Regions from separate parts of the Pseudomonas sp. TE6283 genome, predicted to be linked through region 3. Evidence: predicted binding sites of a transcription regulator. Region 3 holds the regulator's gene; each other region holds the start of a gene.

What was found. Region 3 encodes FliA, which starts transcription of late flagellar genes. Its sites were predicted from a motif close to CTAAAGTTTNNNNNNNNNNNGCCGNTAA; they were not measured.
Region 1: a site for FliA is predicted at 2,320-2,347, ahead of flgM (flagellar biosynthesis anti-sigma factor FlgM). Genes of this name have one in related genera too.
Region 2: a site for FliA is predicted at 1,837-1,864, ahead of ACVWZ5_RS22505 (flagellar protein MotY). Genes of this name have one in related genera too.
Region 4: a site for FliA is predicted at 2,369-2,396, ahead of motA (flagellar motor stator protein MotA). Genes of this name have one in related genera too.

The regions. Positions count from the first base shown of each region.
Region 1 is NZ_JBSSDH010000006.1:209,003-212,868, forward strand. Features, by position in the region: gene cheR (protein-glutamate O-methyltransferase CheR) at 1-414, opposite strand, end outside; gene ACVWZ5_RS11305 (chemotaxis protein CheV) at 466-1,395, opposite strand; gene flgA (flagellar basal body P-ring formation chaperone FlgA) at 1,459-2,208, shown strand; gene flgM (flagellar biosynthesis anti-sigma factor FlgM) at 2,383-2,697, shown strand; gene ACVWZ5_RS11320 (flagella synthesis protein FlgN) at 2,745-3,212, shown strand; gene ACVWZ5_RS11325 (flagellar brake protein) at 3,303-3,866, shown strand, end outside.
Region 2 is NZ_JBSSDH010000022.1:56,235-60,100, forward strand. Features, by position in the region: gene rnt (ribonuclease T) at 53-664, opposite strand; gene pyrC (dihydroorotase) at 724-1,770, opposite strand; gene ACVWZ5_RS22505 (flagellar protein MotY) at 1,901-2,878, shown strand; gene ACVWZ5_RS22510 (argininosuccinate synthase) at 3,007-3,866, shown strand, end outside.
Region 3 is NZ_JBSSDH010000005.1:271,983-275,848, reverse strand. Features, by position in the region: gene ACVWZ5_RS10185 (protein phosphatase CheZ) at 1-226, opposite strand, end outside; gene ACVWZ5_RS10180 (chemotaxis response regulator CheY) at 246-620, opposite strand; gene fliA (RNA polymerase sigma factor FliA) at 724-1,464, opposite strand; gene fleN (flagellar synthesis regulator FleN) at 1,461-2,294, opposite strand; gene flhF (flagellar biosynthesis protein FlhF) at 2,409-3,722, opposite strand; gene flhA (flagellar biosynthesis protein FlhA) at 3,734-3,866, opposite strand, start outside.
Region 4 is NZ_JBSSDH010000015.1:130,302-134,167, reverse strand. Features, by position in the region: gene ACVWZ5_RS19245 (molecular chaperone Tir) at 1-400, shown strand, start outside; gene motB (flagellar motor protein MotB) at 433-1,449, opposite strand; gene motA (flagellar motor stator protein MotA) at 1,453-2,304, opposite strand; gene ACVWZ5_RS19230 (HDOD domain-containing protein) at 2,435-3,866, shown strand, end outside.

The sequences.
Region 1 (3,866 bases), on a different contig from region 3:
GCCCATCTTCAACTGGCCGAGGTTGGTGCGCTCGAACTCGTCGATCGACATCGAGATCGAATACGGCTCCTGCCCCGACGAACAGGCCGCCGACCAGATGCGCAGGCGCTGGCCCGGATTGTTCTTGATGAACTCCGGGATCACCTTGCTCTTGAGCACTTCGAACGGGTAGGTGTCGCGAAACCACAGCGTCTCGTTGGTGGTCATGGCATCGACCACCTGCTCGCGCAAACCACTGCGTGGCTGGGTCTGGATGCGCTGCACCAATTCGCCCAGCGACTTGATGCCCTGTTGCTCCATCAGCTTGTTGAGACGGCTGGAGACCAGGTACTGCTTATTCTCGCCCAGCAGGATGCCACAGGCTTTCTCCAGGAAGACCCGGAACTGTTCGAAATCCAAATTACCCGTAGACAATGCTGCCGCCTCTTCTTAAATCGCTAGCGCCGGGGACGGGCCCCGGCCGTTTCAATGACTCGCCTTGATCCGATCGACCACGCGCTGGGCAAGGTCGTCCGGCCTGAACTTGGCCAGGAAGTCATCAGCACCGACCTTCTTGACCATCGCCTGGTTGAATACCCCGGACAGCGAAGTATGCAGGCAGATGTGCAGCTTTTGCATACGCGGATCGCTGCGGATCTCCGCCGTGAGGGTATAGCCGTCCATTTCCGGCATTTCAATATCCGAGATCATCATGAGGAACTCTTCCTCCGGACGCTTGCCCTCGTCCACCAGCTTGCGCAGGTAGTCCAGGGCCTGGCGACCGTCGTTGAGCGCCACCACCTCGACCCCCACGGTCTGCAGGCAACGGCTCACCTGCTTGCGCGCCACCGACGAGTCATCGACCGTCAGCACCCGCAACATCACCGCCTTGTCCTGCACCTCGGCATCGATCACCCCCTCGGACACCGACTCGGACGACGGCGCCACTTCGGCCAGCACCTTCTCGACATCGATGATCTCGACCATGCGATTGTCGACCCGGGTCACGGCGGTCAGGTAGTGATCGCGCCCGGTGCCCTTGGGTGGCGGATGGATCTCTTCCCAGTTCATGTTGACGATGCGCTCGACCGAGTGCACCAGGAAGCCCTGGGTCTTGGTGTTGTACTCGGTGATGATCACGAAACTGTTGCGCGTTTCTTCCTTCAACTGCGGAAGGCCAGTGGCCATCGACAGGTCAAGGATCGGGATGGTCGCCCCCCGAATGTTGGCCACACCGCGCACCACCGGATGGGATCTGGGCAGCAGCGTCAGGTCCGGGCACTGCAGCACCTCCCGCACCTTGAACACATTGATGCCGTAGAGCTGATCGCCATTGAGGCGAAACAACAACAGCTCCAGGCGGTTCTGCCCCACCAGTTGCGTGCGCTGGTTGACCGAATCCATCACTCCAGCCATGCCAGACTCCTTCAACGATTGCCTAAGTACCGAATCGGCACGGGCTTTGCTTTTTTGAACGCCATGTACACGAAAACGACAAATTTCCGACGACTGACGCGCCTGCTGACCGGCTCACTGGCCGCCCTGTGCCTGCTGGCACCCGGCATTCGTACGCTGGCGGACTCTTTTACCTTGCCTGAACAGCTTATCGGTGTCACTCAGGGGTTTCTTGAGTTCACCGTAGAGGATTATCTGGCGACGACTCAAACCCCGGGCCGCTACGAAATCCAGGTCAATACCCTGGACCCGCGCCTGCGCATGCCCCAGTGCAGCCAGCAACTGGATGCCTCGCTGGAGAGTTCGACGCCGCTCGGGCGGGTCACGGTACGGGTACGCTGCGACAGTGCCGCGCCCTGGACGGTGTTCGTCCCGGCACAGGTCCGCCTGCTGCGCGATGTGGTGGTCATGACGCGCCCCCTGAAGCGCGAAAGCGTGGTGGCCGAAGGCGATGTGGCCATGCGCGAGCGCGATGTCGGCAGCCTCGGTCCAGGCTACCTGACCCAGCTCGACCAGGCCGTGGGCATGAAGCTGCTGCGCCCCACTGTGCTCGACCAGGTACTGACGCAACAGCACCTGGAACAGGCCGAGGTGGTACGCAAGGGCGACCATGTGGTGATCATCGCCCGCAGCGGCAGCCTGAGCGTGCGCATGCCGGGCGAGGCACTGGACAAGGGCGGCCTGCAGACGCAGATCCGCGTGCGCAACCTGAATTCCAGGCGCGTGGTCAAGGCGCGGGTCACAGGCCCCGGCCAGGTCGAGGTGGCCATGTAACACACCGTGTCGGGATAATGACAGAACGCTGGCGATGTGGAACCGCGCGCCCTAAACTGTGTCACAAATCGGGTTGCGCACCTGTACCTGGAGGCCCTGATGCATTCACACCTAAAGTTTTGCTCAGGCTGGCCGAAAACCAGGCATGCGTCCTAATTCCCAGGGGTTCTGAACATGGTCATCGACTTCAGTCGTCTCAACAACTCTCCGTCCGTCACGGGCGGCGTTCGCGGCAATGCCGCGCCAGGCAACGCCGAAAAAGCCGGCGAAGCCAGTGAAGCGCCAAAGCGCGCCAATGCCAGCGGAGAAGCGGTACACCTGAGCCCAGAGGCCCAGCAATTGCAGAAGATCAGCGACAAGCTGCGCGATCAGCCGACCGTCAACAGTGCCCGCGTGGCCGAGTTGAAGCAGGCCATCGCAGACGGCAGCTACAAGGTCGATGCCGACCGGGTCGCCAGCAAACTGCTTGATTTCGAAGCCCAGCGCTGACCTTCAGGCGCGCTGACTTCAAGGACGCAATACGCCAAGAGTTAGCCATGCACGACACTACCCTGCTGCAACTGATTGAAAACGACATCGCGCCGACGCAGGAACTGCTCGAGCTTCTGCAGAACGAAGCGATAGCCTTGCACGGTCGGGACATGATGGCCCTGGAGCAAATCCTGGCCCGCAAGCAGTCGTTGATCATCTTGCTCGAGCAGCAGGGCAAGCGACGCAGCCAGCTGCTCCTCGAGCTCGGCCTGAGCGCCGACCGCGAAGGTGCCCAGGCGCTGGCCGCACAGTCGAGCAATGGCGAGGCCATCATGAGCCGGCTCGATGCACTGGGCGAGCTGATGGATGCCTGTCGGCAGGTCAACGAGACCAATGGCCGGATCATCCAGGTGCAACAACAGACCACGGCGAACCAGATCAGAATCCTTCAGGGTGGCGATTCTCCGTCGCTCTACGACAGCCGTGGCGGCACCTCGCCAATGGCCAAGCCCCGCGCACTCAGCCAAGTGTGATTAGTTCTATCTTATTTGTATCAAGACACGGAGCATACTGGCAAAATGCCGTAACTTGCGTGTGCCGTTTTGCCTGGAGATTGATAACCCGTGTTCAATGAATCCGATGCGCCCCAGCCACCAAAGGTGCTGACCACCCCTTTGGAGATCACGGCCAACTTGCGCCAGTTGCTGGATAGCCACGACCCGCTGATCATCAGCTTCCACGAGCGCAGCCAGCGGTTCCAGAGCTATGTGGTGCACGTCGACCGGGACAACGGCGTCCTGGCACTGGATGAAATGATCCCCCGCGATGGCGAAAAGTACATCGAGAACGGCGAGTCGTTCCGCGTCGAAGGCTTCCATGACGGCGTGCGCATCGCCTGGGAGTCCAGCACACCACTGACCATCACCGAGATCGACGGCCATCGCTGCTACCGCGGCCCACTGCCCGAGGAAGTGACCTATCACCAGCGTCGCAACGCCTTCCGCGCCGCGCTGAAGCTATCGCAACTGGTCGACATCATCCTCGACGGCGCCCACCTCAAGGGCAATGGCGCCCTGCGCGGCAAACTGCTGGACATCTCCGCCACCGGCTGCAAGCTGCGCTTCGACGGCAATGTCGAGGACCGCCTGCAACTGGGCCAGGTCTACGAGCGCTTCAAGGCCGGCAAC
Region 2 (3,866 bases), on a different contig from region 3:
CCCTGGTGGCCGGTTTTTTTATGCCCCGCGAGCATGTCGCGCAAGACGGGCTTCAATCGTTGAAGTCGCGCCAGCCGCCCATTTCTTTCCAGCGATTGACGATGCCGCAGAACAGCTCGGCGGTCTTCTCGGTGTCGTAGCGCGCCGAATGCGCCTCGCGCCCGTCAAAGTCGATGTCCGCGCTCTGGCAGGCACGGGCCAGCACGGTCTGGCCGTAGGCGAGGCCGGCGAGGGTGGCGGTATCGAAGCTGGAGAACGGGTGGAACGGGTTGCGCTTGATGTCGTTGCGCGCCACCGCGGCATTGAGGAAGCCCAAATCGAAGCTGCTGTTGTGCCCGACCAGGATTGCCCGCTTGCAGCCATTGGCCTTCAGCGCCTTGCGCACGCCGCGGAAGATATCGGTCAGTGCGCTTTCCTCGCTCACCGCCATGCGCAGCGGGTGGTCCAGCTTGATGCCGGTGAACTCCAGCGCGGCCGCCTCGATGTTGGCCCCTTCGAACGGTTCGACCCGGTGGAAGTAGGTGTGTTCGGGGAACAGGAAGCCCTTCTCGTCCATGCCGATGGTGACGGCGGCGATCTCCAGCAGCGCGTCGGTGGCGCTGTTGAAACCGCCGGTCTCGACATCCACCACCACTGGCAAGTAGCCACGAAAACGCTCGGCCATGGGGTGGCGCGAGCCGCTGCTGACCTGGCTGTCCTGGTCGTCTTCGTACAGGTCTTCGCTCACGCGTTGTCCTCCAGCAGGCGCCAGCGCAATTTCTCACCGGCGCGCAGGGGGATCACGGTGTTGTCGCCGAACGGCAGGCTGTCCGGCGCGGTCCATTCCTCACGGACCAGGGTGATGGTGTCGGTGTTGCGAGCAAGGCCGTAGAAGTCCGGGCCGTGCTTGCTGGCGAAGCCCTCGAGCTTGTCCAGCGCGTTGCGCTGTTCGAACGCCTCGGCGTACATCTCGATGGCGGCGTAAGCGGTGTAGCAGCCAGCACAGCCGCAGGCGGCTTCCTTGGCATGCTTGGCGTGGGGCGCCGAGTCGGTGCCGAGGAAGAACTTCGGATTGCCGCTGGTGGCGGCATCCAGCAGCGCCACCTGGTGGGTGTTGCGCTTGAGGATCGGCAAGCAGTAGAAGTGTGGGCGGATACCGCCGACCAGCATGTGGTTGCGGTTGTACAGCAGGTGCTGGGCGGTGATGGTCGCACCAACGTTGGCCGGCGCCTCGGTGACGAACTGCGCGGCGTCGCTGGTGGTGATGTGCTCGAACACCACCTTCAGGGTCGGGAAGCGTTCGACCAGGCGGCGCATGTGCTCGTCGATGAAGCGTTTCTCGCGGTCGAACACGTCGATCTCGCTGCGTGTGACTTCACCGTGCACCAGCAGGGGCATGCCGGTTTCGGCCAGGGCCTCGATCGCCGGGAAGATATTGTCGATGCTGGTCACGCCCGAATCGGAGTTGGTGGTGGCGCCGGCCGGGTAGAGCTTGGCGGCGTACACGATTCCGCTGGCTTTGGCGGCACGCACATCGTCAGCGCTGGTACGGTCGGTGAGATAAAGCACCATCAGCGGCTCGAAGCGGCTGCCGGCGGGACGTGCGGCAAGGATGCGCTCGCGGTAGGCAGCGGCCTCGACGGCGTTGCGCACCGGCGGAACCAGGTTGGGCATGATGATGGCGCGGGCGAAGGTGCGCGCCACGTCACCGACGGTGTGTGGCAGGACGGCACCATCGCGCAGATGGATGTGCCAGTCGTCGGGGCGCAGGAGGGTCAGGCGATCGGACATTGGAGATTCCAGGCGGGTCGAACTCAGAAGCCAATGCTACCGGAAAACCCCTGTTCGAGCACGGCTATCAAGTTTTCCGACGGGCGACCGATAGCGTTCAGGTAAGCCGTCAGAATCTGTGGAGCCGACCGTGCGCCAGCGTTACCTAGCCCTGTTCACCCTCGTTGCCAGCTTGCCGGCCGGGGCCATGACCTTCCAGACCCGCGTGGAGAACGTCGCCTGGAAAGTCGAGGGTGACCAGTTCGAATGTCGCCTGATCCAGCCGATCGACGGTTTCGGCAGCGGCGAGTTCGTGCGTCGCGCCGGCGAGCAGCCGACCTTCCAGCTGCGTTCGGAGAGCAACGTCCTGGGCGCCGGCTCCGCCACCTTGCTGGCCGCCGCCGCGCCCTGGCAGCCTGGGCGCGGCGACATCAACCTTGGGGCGGTGCATATGGCCCGTACCGGGGTGTTGTTCACCTCCAGCCAGGGCCAGGCCAGCCGTTTGATCAACGGCCTGCTCGATGGACGCAGCACCGTGGTGCGCAACTACCGCGGCGAAGGTGGCCGGCCGATGGAAGTGCATGTGATGCCGGTCAGTTTTGCCAAGGCCTACAGCGACTACCAGCTGTGCGCCGCCAAGCTGCTGCCGATGAACTACGACCAGATCCGCCAGACCCAGGTCGGCTTCCCAGGGGGCGGGATCGAGCTGGACAGCTCGGCGCGCGCGCGCTTGGATGTGCTGCTGGACTACCTGAAGGCCGATCCGACGGTCAATCACATCGAACTCAATGGTCACTCCGACAACAGCGGCAATCGCCTGACCAACCGCGACACCTCGCGTCGACGGGCGTTGGCGGTGGCCGAGTATCTCAAGGCCCATGGTGTGCCGGAAGAACAGATCACCGTGCGTTTCCATGGTGAGCGCTACCCGCTGGCCAAGAACAACAGTGCCGCCAACCGCGCGCGCAACCGCCGGGTGAACATCCAGCTGGAGCGCGTGACGCCGGTCGAGAAGCCGGTGGAGAAGCCGGCAGCGCCGGTGCCGCCGCCGGCCCCGACACCCGCGGCTACCGCACCTGCACCAACGCCTGCGGCGGTTGCCACGCCGTCCGCTTCGGCGAAATCCTGAGTGCGACCACGGGTCGCGCTCTCGACAATTCCTGTCGCTTTGTCGTCACAAGCTGTCGCCCCATTGTAAATATTTCGGCAAGGCCGGTAGAATCAACGGCTTTCCGTACAACCCCGTGGAGTGATGGCATGGCGGACGTAAAAAAGGTCGTATTGGCGTATTCCGGCGGCCTTGATACTTCGGTGATTCTCAAGTGGCTGCAGGACACCTACAACTGTGAAGTGGTGACCTTCACCGCTGACCTCGGCCAGGGCGAGGAGGTCGAACCGGCCCGCGCCAAGGCCCAGGCGATGGGCGTGAAAGAAATCTACATCGACGACCTGCGCGAAGAGTTCGTGCGTGATTTCGTGTTCCCGATGTTCCGCGCCAACACCGTCTACGAAGGCGAGTACCTGCTGGGTACTTCCATCGCCCGTCCGCTGATCGCCAAGCGCCTGATCGAGATCGCCAACGAAACCGGCGCCGACGCCATTTCCCACGGTGCCACCGGCAAGGGTAACGACCAGGTGCGCTTCGAGCTGGGCGCCTATGCGCTCAAGCCAGGCGTCAAGGTCATCGCCCCGTGGCGCGAGTGGGACCTGCTGTCCCGCGAGAAGCTGATGGACTATGCCGAGAAGCACGGCATCCCGATCGAGCGCCATGGCAAGAAGAAATCGCCGTATTCGATGGACGCCAACCTGTTGCACATCTCCTACGAAGGCGGTGTCCTGGAAGATACCTGGACCGAGCATGAGGAAGACATGTGGCGCTGGAGCGTCTCGCCGGAGAATGCCCCTGACCAGGCCACCTATCTCGAACTGACCTACCGCAACGGTGACATCGTCGCCATCGACGGCGTCGAGAAGACCCCGGCCACCGTGCTGGCCGAGCTCAACCGCATCGGCGGCGCCAACGGCATCGGTCGCCTGGACATCGTCGAGAACCGCTACGTCGGCATGAAGTCGCGCGGTTGCTACGAGACCCCGGGCGGCACCATCATGCTCAAGGC
Region 3 (3,866 bases):
CCTGCGGCATGGACGGGTCGATCTGGAAGTTGACGATTGCACTGTGCAGTTCGCGAGTAAGCTTGCCGACTTCCTGATACAGCCCGCGATCGCGGGTCTGGTTCAGTTGGTGGATCAGCTGTACCGCATCACCGAACCGGCCGCGCTCGAGGCTCTCGACCAGTTCCTGGGCATGCTTCTTAAGGGTTGATTCGAACTCACCCAAAGAGTTGTTGGTTGACTCCATTGCGCCCCCCAGACGTGACTCAGCCGTTGACGCGTTCGAAGATCTTTTCGATCTTTTCTTTCAGCGCCACGGCGGTGAAAGGCTTGACCACGTAGCCGTTGACGCCGGCCTGGGCAGCTTCGATGATCTGCTCGCGCTTGGCTTCTGCGGTGACCATCAGTACCGGCAGGTGCTTGAGGCGCTCGTCCGCGCGAACAGCACGCAGCAGGTCGATACCGGTCATGCCCGGCATGTTCCAGTCGGTAACCAGGAAGTCGAAGTGTTCGCTGGTGAGCATCGGCAGTGCCGTGTTGCCGTCATCAGCTTCCTTGACGTTGGTGAAACCCAGGTCACGCAACAGGTTCTTGATGATCCGCCGCATCGTCGAAAAGTCGTCAACGATGAGGATTTTCATGTCTTTGTTCAATTAGACCTCCAAGCAGTCTTAAACGCGCTCGGCGCCGAGCGCGCGCTCAATCAATTCGGCACCACAAAAAAACGACTGCATCAAACCTGGTTCAACGCGCCCGCCATTCCCCCAGGCGGCTGCGCAGACGCGCCGCGCACTGGCTGTGCAACTGGCTGACACGCGATTCGCTGACCCCCAGGACCTCACCGATTTCCTTGAGGTTCAGCTCTTCGTCGTAGTACAGCGCCAGGACCAGGCGCTCGCGCTCCGGCAGGTTGGCTATCGCATCGGCCAGGGCGGCCTGGAAGCGCTCGTCTTCCAGGTCCCGCGATGGCTCCAGCTGGCCGCTGGCTCCGTCCTCGTGCAGCCCCTCGTGTTCGCCGTCCTGCAGCAGGTCGTCGAAACTGAACAGGCGACTGCCCAAGGTGTCGTTCAGAATCCCGTAGTAATCATCGAGACTCAATTGGAGTTCGGCAGCAACCTCGTGATCTTTAGCGTCGCGCCCTGTCTTTGCTTCAACACAGCGAATCGCGTCGCTGACCATACGCGTGTTGCGGTGCACCGAGCGCGGTGCCCAGTCGCCCTTGCGCACTTCGTCGAGCATGGCGCCGCGGATGCGGATGCCGGCATAGGTTTCGAAACTGGCGCCCTTGCTGGCGTCATACTTGTTGGCCACTTCCAGCAGGCCGATCATCCCGGCCTGGATCAGGTCCTCGACCTGGACGTTGGCCGGCAAACGCGCCAGCAGGTGGTAGGCAATGCGCTTGACCAGCGGCGCATAGCGCTCGATCAGCTCGTACTGAGCGTCCTTGGCGGCCTTGCTGTACATCTTGAAACCGCTCGCGTTCATAGCACCGGCCCTGCACTGGTGGGCTGCACCAGGCGCTCGACGAAGAATTCCAGGTGTCCGCGCGGGTTGGCAGGCAGCGGCCAGCTGTCGACCTTCTGCGCAATGGCCTTGAAGGCCAGCGCGCACTTGGATCGCGGGAAGGCCTCGTAGACCGCCCGCTGCTTCTGCACGGCCTTGCGCACACACTCGTCGTACGGCACGGCGCCGACGTATTGTAGGGCGACGTCGAGGAAACGATCCGTGACCTTGGTCAACTTGGCGAACAGGTTGCGCCCCTCCTGCGGGCTCTGGGCCATGTTGGCCAGCACGCGGAAGCGATTCATCCCGTAGTCGCGGTTGAGCAGCTTGATCAGGGCGTAGGCATCGGTGATCGAGGTAGGCTCGTCGCACACCACCAGCAGCACCTCCTGGGCGGCGCGGACGAAGCTGACTACCGAGTCACCAATACCCGCAGCGGTGTCGATCACCAGCACGTCGAGGTTGTCGCCGATCTCGCTGAAGGCCTGGATCAGGCCGGCATGTTGGGCTGGCGCCAGGTGGACCATGCTCTGGGTGCCGGAGGCCGCCGGGACGATGCGCACACCGCCGGGCCCCTGCAGCAGCACATCGCGCAGCTCGCAACGCCCCTCGATGACATCGGCCAGGGTACGCTTGGGCGTGAGCCCCAGCAGAACGTCGACATTGGCCAGGCCCAGGTCGGCGTCCAGCAACATGACCCGGCGGCCGAGCTCGGCCAACGCCAGAGACAGGTTCACTGAAACGTTAGTCTTGCCGACGCCACCTTTGCCACCGGTCACGGCGATCACCTGTACGGGATGCATGCTACCCATGTCTGTTCTTTACCTTGTCTCGCTTGGACCCAGGCCACATGAGGGGCTGAACGTTCAAGGCCACGGTCCGGCCGGGCAACCCCATGATGTAGGTACTTTGCACAGTATTCACCCTCAACCCGCACGCTTGCCAGGGTTGTGGTAGAGATCAGCGAACATGTCGGCCATGGCCTCGTCGCTGGGCTCGTCCTGCAACTGCACACTGACCGCGCGACTCACCAGCTGGTGCTTGCGCGGCAGTTGCAGGTCGTCAGGAATGCGCGGCCCATCGGTCAGATAGGCCACCGGTAGTTCATGACTGATGGCGAGGCTCAGCACTTCGCCGAGGCATGCCGTTTCATCGAGCTTGGTCAGGATGCAACCGGCCAGGCCACAGCGCTTGTAGCTGTGGTAGGCGGCGGTGAGCACCTGCTTCTGGCTGGTGGTCGCCAGCACCAGGTAATTCTTGGCGGCGATACCACGCCCGGCCAGGGTCTCGAGCTGCATGCGCAGCGCCGGGTCGCTGGCCTGCAGGCCGGCGGTGTCGATCAGCACCACGCGCTTGCGCAGCAGCGGCTCCAACGCCTGGGCCAGCGACTCGCCCGGATCGACATAAGTGACCGGCACATTGAGGATGCGCCCCAGGGTCTTGAGCTGCTCCTGGGCACCGATGCGGAAGCTGTCCATGCTCACCAGCGCCAGGTTGTTCGCGCCGTACTTGAGCACATAGCGCGCGGCCAGCTTGGCCAGGGTGGTGGTCTTGCCCATGCCGGCCGGGCCGACCATGGCGATGACCCCGCCCTCCTCGATCGGTTCGATCTCGGGTATGTCGATCATCCGCGCCAGGTGCGCCAGGACCATGCGCCAGGCGTGACGCGGGTCTTCGATCTCGGCAGTAAGGTCGAGCAGTTCGCGCGCCAGGCCGCCGGACAGACCGAGGCGCTGCAGGCGGCGCCAGAGGTTGGCCTGCTGCGGCTTGCTGCCCTGCAACTGACTCCAGGCGAGCGAACCGAGCTGGACTTCCAGCAGCTCGCGCAGACCGGTCAGTTCGAAGCGCATGGCGTCGAACAGGCGCGGATCGACCGGAGCCGGCGCCGCGGCGACAACCGGCGCGGGCTCGTCGACATGCGGCTCGATCAACGGTTCGGACGCAGTCAGCGACTGACCGGCGAACAACTGACGGTTGCCGCCCTCGACGGCATCGCCGCGCCCGGTCAGTTCGGCCTGGGCGGTGACGATGCGCGACTGGGTCTTGCGCAGCTCGTCCTCGAGCTCCGCATTGGGCACGCGTGGGGCCAGGGCGGACAGTTTGTAGTCCAGCGCAGCCGTCAGTTCGACACCGCCAGCGATGCGCCGGTTGCCGATGATGGCGGCGTCGGAGCCGAGCTCATCCCGGACCAGCTTCATGGCCTGACGCATATCGGCGGCGAAAAAACGCTTAACTTGCATAACCCACTACCTCAGCCGTTCGGGCCCACGGTGGCAACGATGGTGACTTGCTTGTTGTCAGGTATTTCCTGATACGCCAAAACATGCAAATTCGGTACTGCCAGGCGACCGAAGCGCGACAGCATGGCGCGGATCGGGCCGGCA
Region 4 (3,866 bases), on a different contig from region 3:
TCCCACCCAACTCGTCCCCTTCGACAGTGAAGGACAGACCCACGACGACCTGCATGGCAGCTTTTGCCAACACATGGCCGATGCCACTCACTGGATCGGAGTGCTCTGCGAGGCCTATACCGAAGACTTGTGGACGGCCTGGTTACTGGGCGCAGCGGCCATGGCGGATCGGCGGGTGACTTTCTACCACCCTGACTCGACTGAACTGCTGCAGGGCCTGCGCAAGTGGCCAGTAATGCGGGAACGAGCGCATATAGACCTGTTCGTGCGCGCCTATCATGACGAGCAGACCTTTGGCCGGGCCATGGCTTCACCGGCCGGGGACGGCGTAGTGTCGGACAGGGACAATGCAGATTTCTTCCATGCCGATCTCAAGGCCAAGATCAGGCGGGGGTTCTGAATGCATCGGGGCCGCAAAGCGGCCCCTGTCAATTACTGGTCTTTGGCCTCATCCATCTTCAACACGCCATCCTCGAAGATGTTCAGCTTCTGGCGCAGCTCGCGCGGCTGCATCGGCGTATCGCCCGGTTTCGCGGCCGCACCTGGCGCAGCGCCCGCAGGCGGTGCTTCAGCGGCAGGTGGCGCTGCGTCCGGCTTGCCCTGCTCACCTTCGATATCGCGTTGCGCCTTCTTGGTCAGGACGATGATGTCGATACGGCGGTTGACCGGGTTAAACGGGTTGGCACGGTCGAACAGCGACGACGATGCATAACCGACCACACGGGCCACCTGCTCGTCCGGATAGCCACCGGCGACCAATGCACGACGCGCCGCGTTGGCACGGTTGGCCGAAAGCTCCCAGTTACCGAAATCGCCGGTACCGGAATACGGCTTGGCATCGGTATGGCCACTGATGCTGATCTTGTTCGGGACCGCCTTGATGGTGTCGGCCATGGCCAGCAGGATATCTTCGAAATAGGGCTGCAGTCGTGCACTCCCCAGGTCGAACATTGGCCGGTTCTCGGCATCCATGATCTGGATGCGCAGACCGTCCTGGGTGATCTCGAACAGGATCTGGTCCTTGAACTTCTGCAGTTGCGGGTTTTCCTCGACCTTGTTCTGCAACTCCTGCAGCAAGAGCTCGAGGCGCTCGCGCTCGACCTGCTCGGCCATGGTCTCGACCTTGTCCTTGTCCAGCTGCAGGCTGGTGTCGGGCGTCGGTTCGGACTTCACTTCCGGGTTGATGGTCTTTTCCGGCGCCAGTTGCGGCGAACCGCCCAGGTCGATGATGTAGGGCGTGCCGCTCTCGGAGAAGCCGATCGGATCCTTGAAGTAGCCGGCGATGGCGATCTTCTGCTCGGGCGTGGCCGTCGACAGCAGCCAGAGCACCAGGAAGAACGCCATCATCGCCGTGGCGAAGTCGGCGAAGGCGATTTTCCAGGCGCCGCCGTGATGGCCGTCGCCAAAGCGCTTGACGCGCTTGACGATGATGGGCTGATTGTTCTCCATGGCTTAGCGACCGCGTACCGCTTGTTCCAGCTCGGCGAAGCTCGGGCGGTGCGCCGGGTACAGCACCTTGCGACCGAACTCGACCGCCAGCGACGGCGGCATGCCGGACGCAGAGGCCACCAGCGAGGCCTTGATCGCCTCGTAGACGTTCAGTTCCTCTTTCGCATCGTGGCGCAGGGCGTTGGCCAGCGGGCCGAAGAAGCCGTAGGCGGCGAGAATACCGAAGAAGGTACCGACCAGCGCCGCGCCCACGTGCAGGCCGATGGACTTCTGGTCGCCATCGCCCAACGAGGCCATGGTCACCACGATACCCAGTACCGCCGCGACGATACCGAAGCCGGGCATGCCGTCGGCGATGCCGGTCACCGCGTGGGACGGGTGCTCCAGCTCTTCCTTCATGCTCAGCAGTTCCATGTCGAACAGGCCTTCGAGCTCATGGGGCGCCATGTTGCCGGTGGACATGATCCGCAGGTAGTCGCAGATGAACGCGGTCATGCGCTCATCGCCCAGCACGGCCGGGTACTTGGCAAAGATCGGGCTGGCCGCGGCGTCCTCGATGTCCCCCTCGATGGCCATCATGCCTTCACGACGGCTCTTGTTGAGGATCTCGTACACCAGGCCCAGCACTTCGAGGTAGAAGGTGTGGGTGAAGCGGGTGCCGAACATCTTCAGCGACTTCTTGATTACATGCATGGTCATGTAACCAGGGTTGGCCTGGAGGAACGCACCAAAGGCCGCGCCGCCGATGATCAGCACTTCGAACGGCTGGATCAGTGCCGCGATCTTGCCGTGGGAAAGCACGTAGCCGCCGAGCACGCTCGCGAATACGACGATGATGCCGATAATTTTAGCCATAAGTTGGAAGCACTTGCTGTCGTGGTCAGGGTAGGGAACGGAAGCTTGAAAACTCTTCTTCTACTTATCGGCAGAACTGCGCCAGACTATAGCCACTCATTGCGAAAAGCCAGTTCGGACTGATGTCAATATGCCAATTGAAACCAAGGTGCCAAGTCAGGTTCCGTCGAGTCTAGAGGCCTGGGTAAAGCTGCTCGACGGGATTCGAGTACCCGTGCCGAAAGACAGCCACGACCGCGTTCTACAGGCCATCAACGACAGCCGCCGCTCCCTGCGCGACATCGCCGAACTGATGCAGGACAGCCCCGCGTTGGTGCTCTGCGTGCTGCGCGAGGCCAACCATCCGGCCAACGCCAGCCTGGCGGAGCCCGCCGAAAGCCTGGAAATCGCCCTCAATCGCCTGGGGCTGGCCCGCACCAGCCAGTTGCTGGCGCGCCTGCCGTCGATACCGGCTGACGAGATCCCGCCGGTGCTGCGCCAGTTCCTGCTGATCAGCCAACACGCCACCCAACAGGCCAACGGCCTGTTCGCCAGCCGCCTGGCGCGGCTGTGGCAGGAAATCCACTGGGGCAGCCTGCTGTTCCTCTCGCCGCTGTGGCCGCTGGCCCTGGCCTACCCCAAACTGCTGGATACCTGGGAACTGCGGGTCATCCACAAGAGCGAGGACGCCGCCGAGGTCGAACGGGAACTGTTCGGCGTGCGCCTCATGCAACTATGCCAGGCCATGGCCGAGCATTGGCGCCTGCCCGAGTGGGTGACCCAGGGCTATCGCCTGCTGATGGACGAGCGCGAGCAACTGGCCCAGGTGCTGAACATCGCCCGCGAACAGGACCCGCTGGTCCAGCAGCAGCGACTGGACGACGAGCCAGCGCTGCGCCGCTGGTTCAACCAGCCACCCAACACCGTGCTGCTGGCCAACGGCCTCGCCCTGGCCGCCCAGGTGGGCTGGGACAACCCGCACCTGCTGCGCTGGCAGCTGCTCACCGCGCTGTACCTGCAGACCACCCTGGACGATGTCCAGCAGCAGGTTCACCAGCAAGCCGCGGCCAGTGCCCGTCATCACGCCCGTCATGCGCTGTTCCACCCGGCCGAGGCGCTGATCTGGCCCTGGCACCAGCGCAGACCGCACCCGGACATGCTCACCCCGCCGCCACCCAGCACCGAGGATCTTGGCCGCTGGCGCGCGCTGTGCCAGGAACTGTTGGCCCAGCCCAGCCCGTTCAGCAATGCCGTACACCTGGCCACCCAGGCCCGCGACGCCCTGCTGGCCTGCGGCATGCAACGCATCATGCTGCTGAGCCTGGACAAGACCACCGATTACCTGCGCGTGCAGCAGACCGCCGGCCTGCCACGCGAGGCCGCCGCCATGGCGCTGCCCGTCGTGCAGAACAAATTGTTGCAAAAGTTGATGGCAAAAGCCGGGCAACTGCGCCTGACACCCGACAACCATGCCCAGTTCAGCGCCCTGCTGCCGGCACCGCTGCGCGCCTTCTTCCGCGGCGAGCACCTGCTGCTGCGCTCGCTGGCGGTGGGCGACCAGGTACTGATGCTGGCGGTGGCCG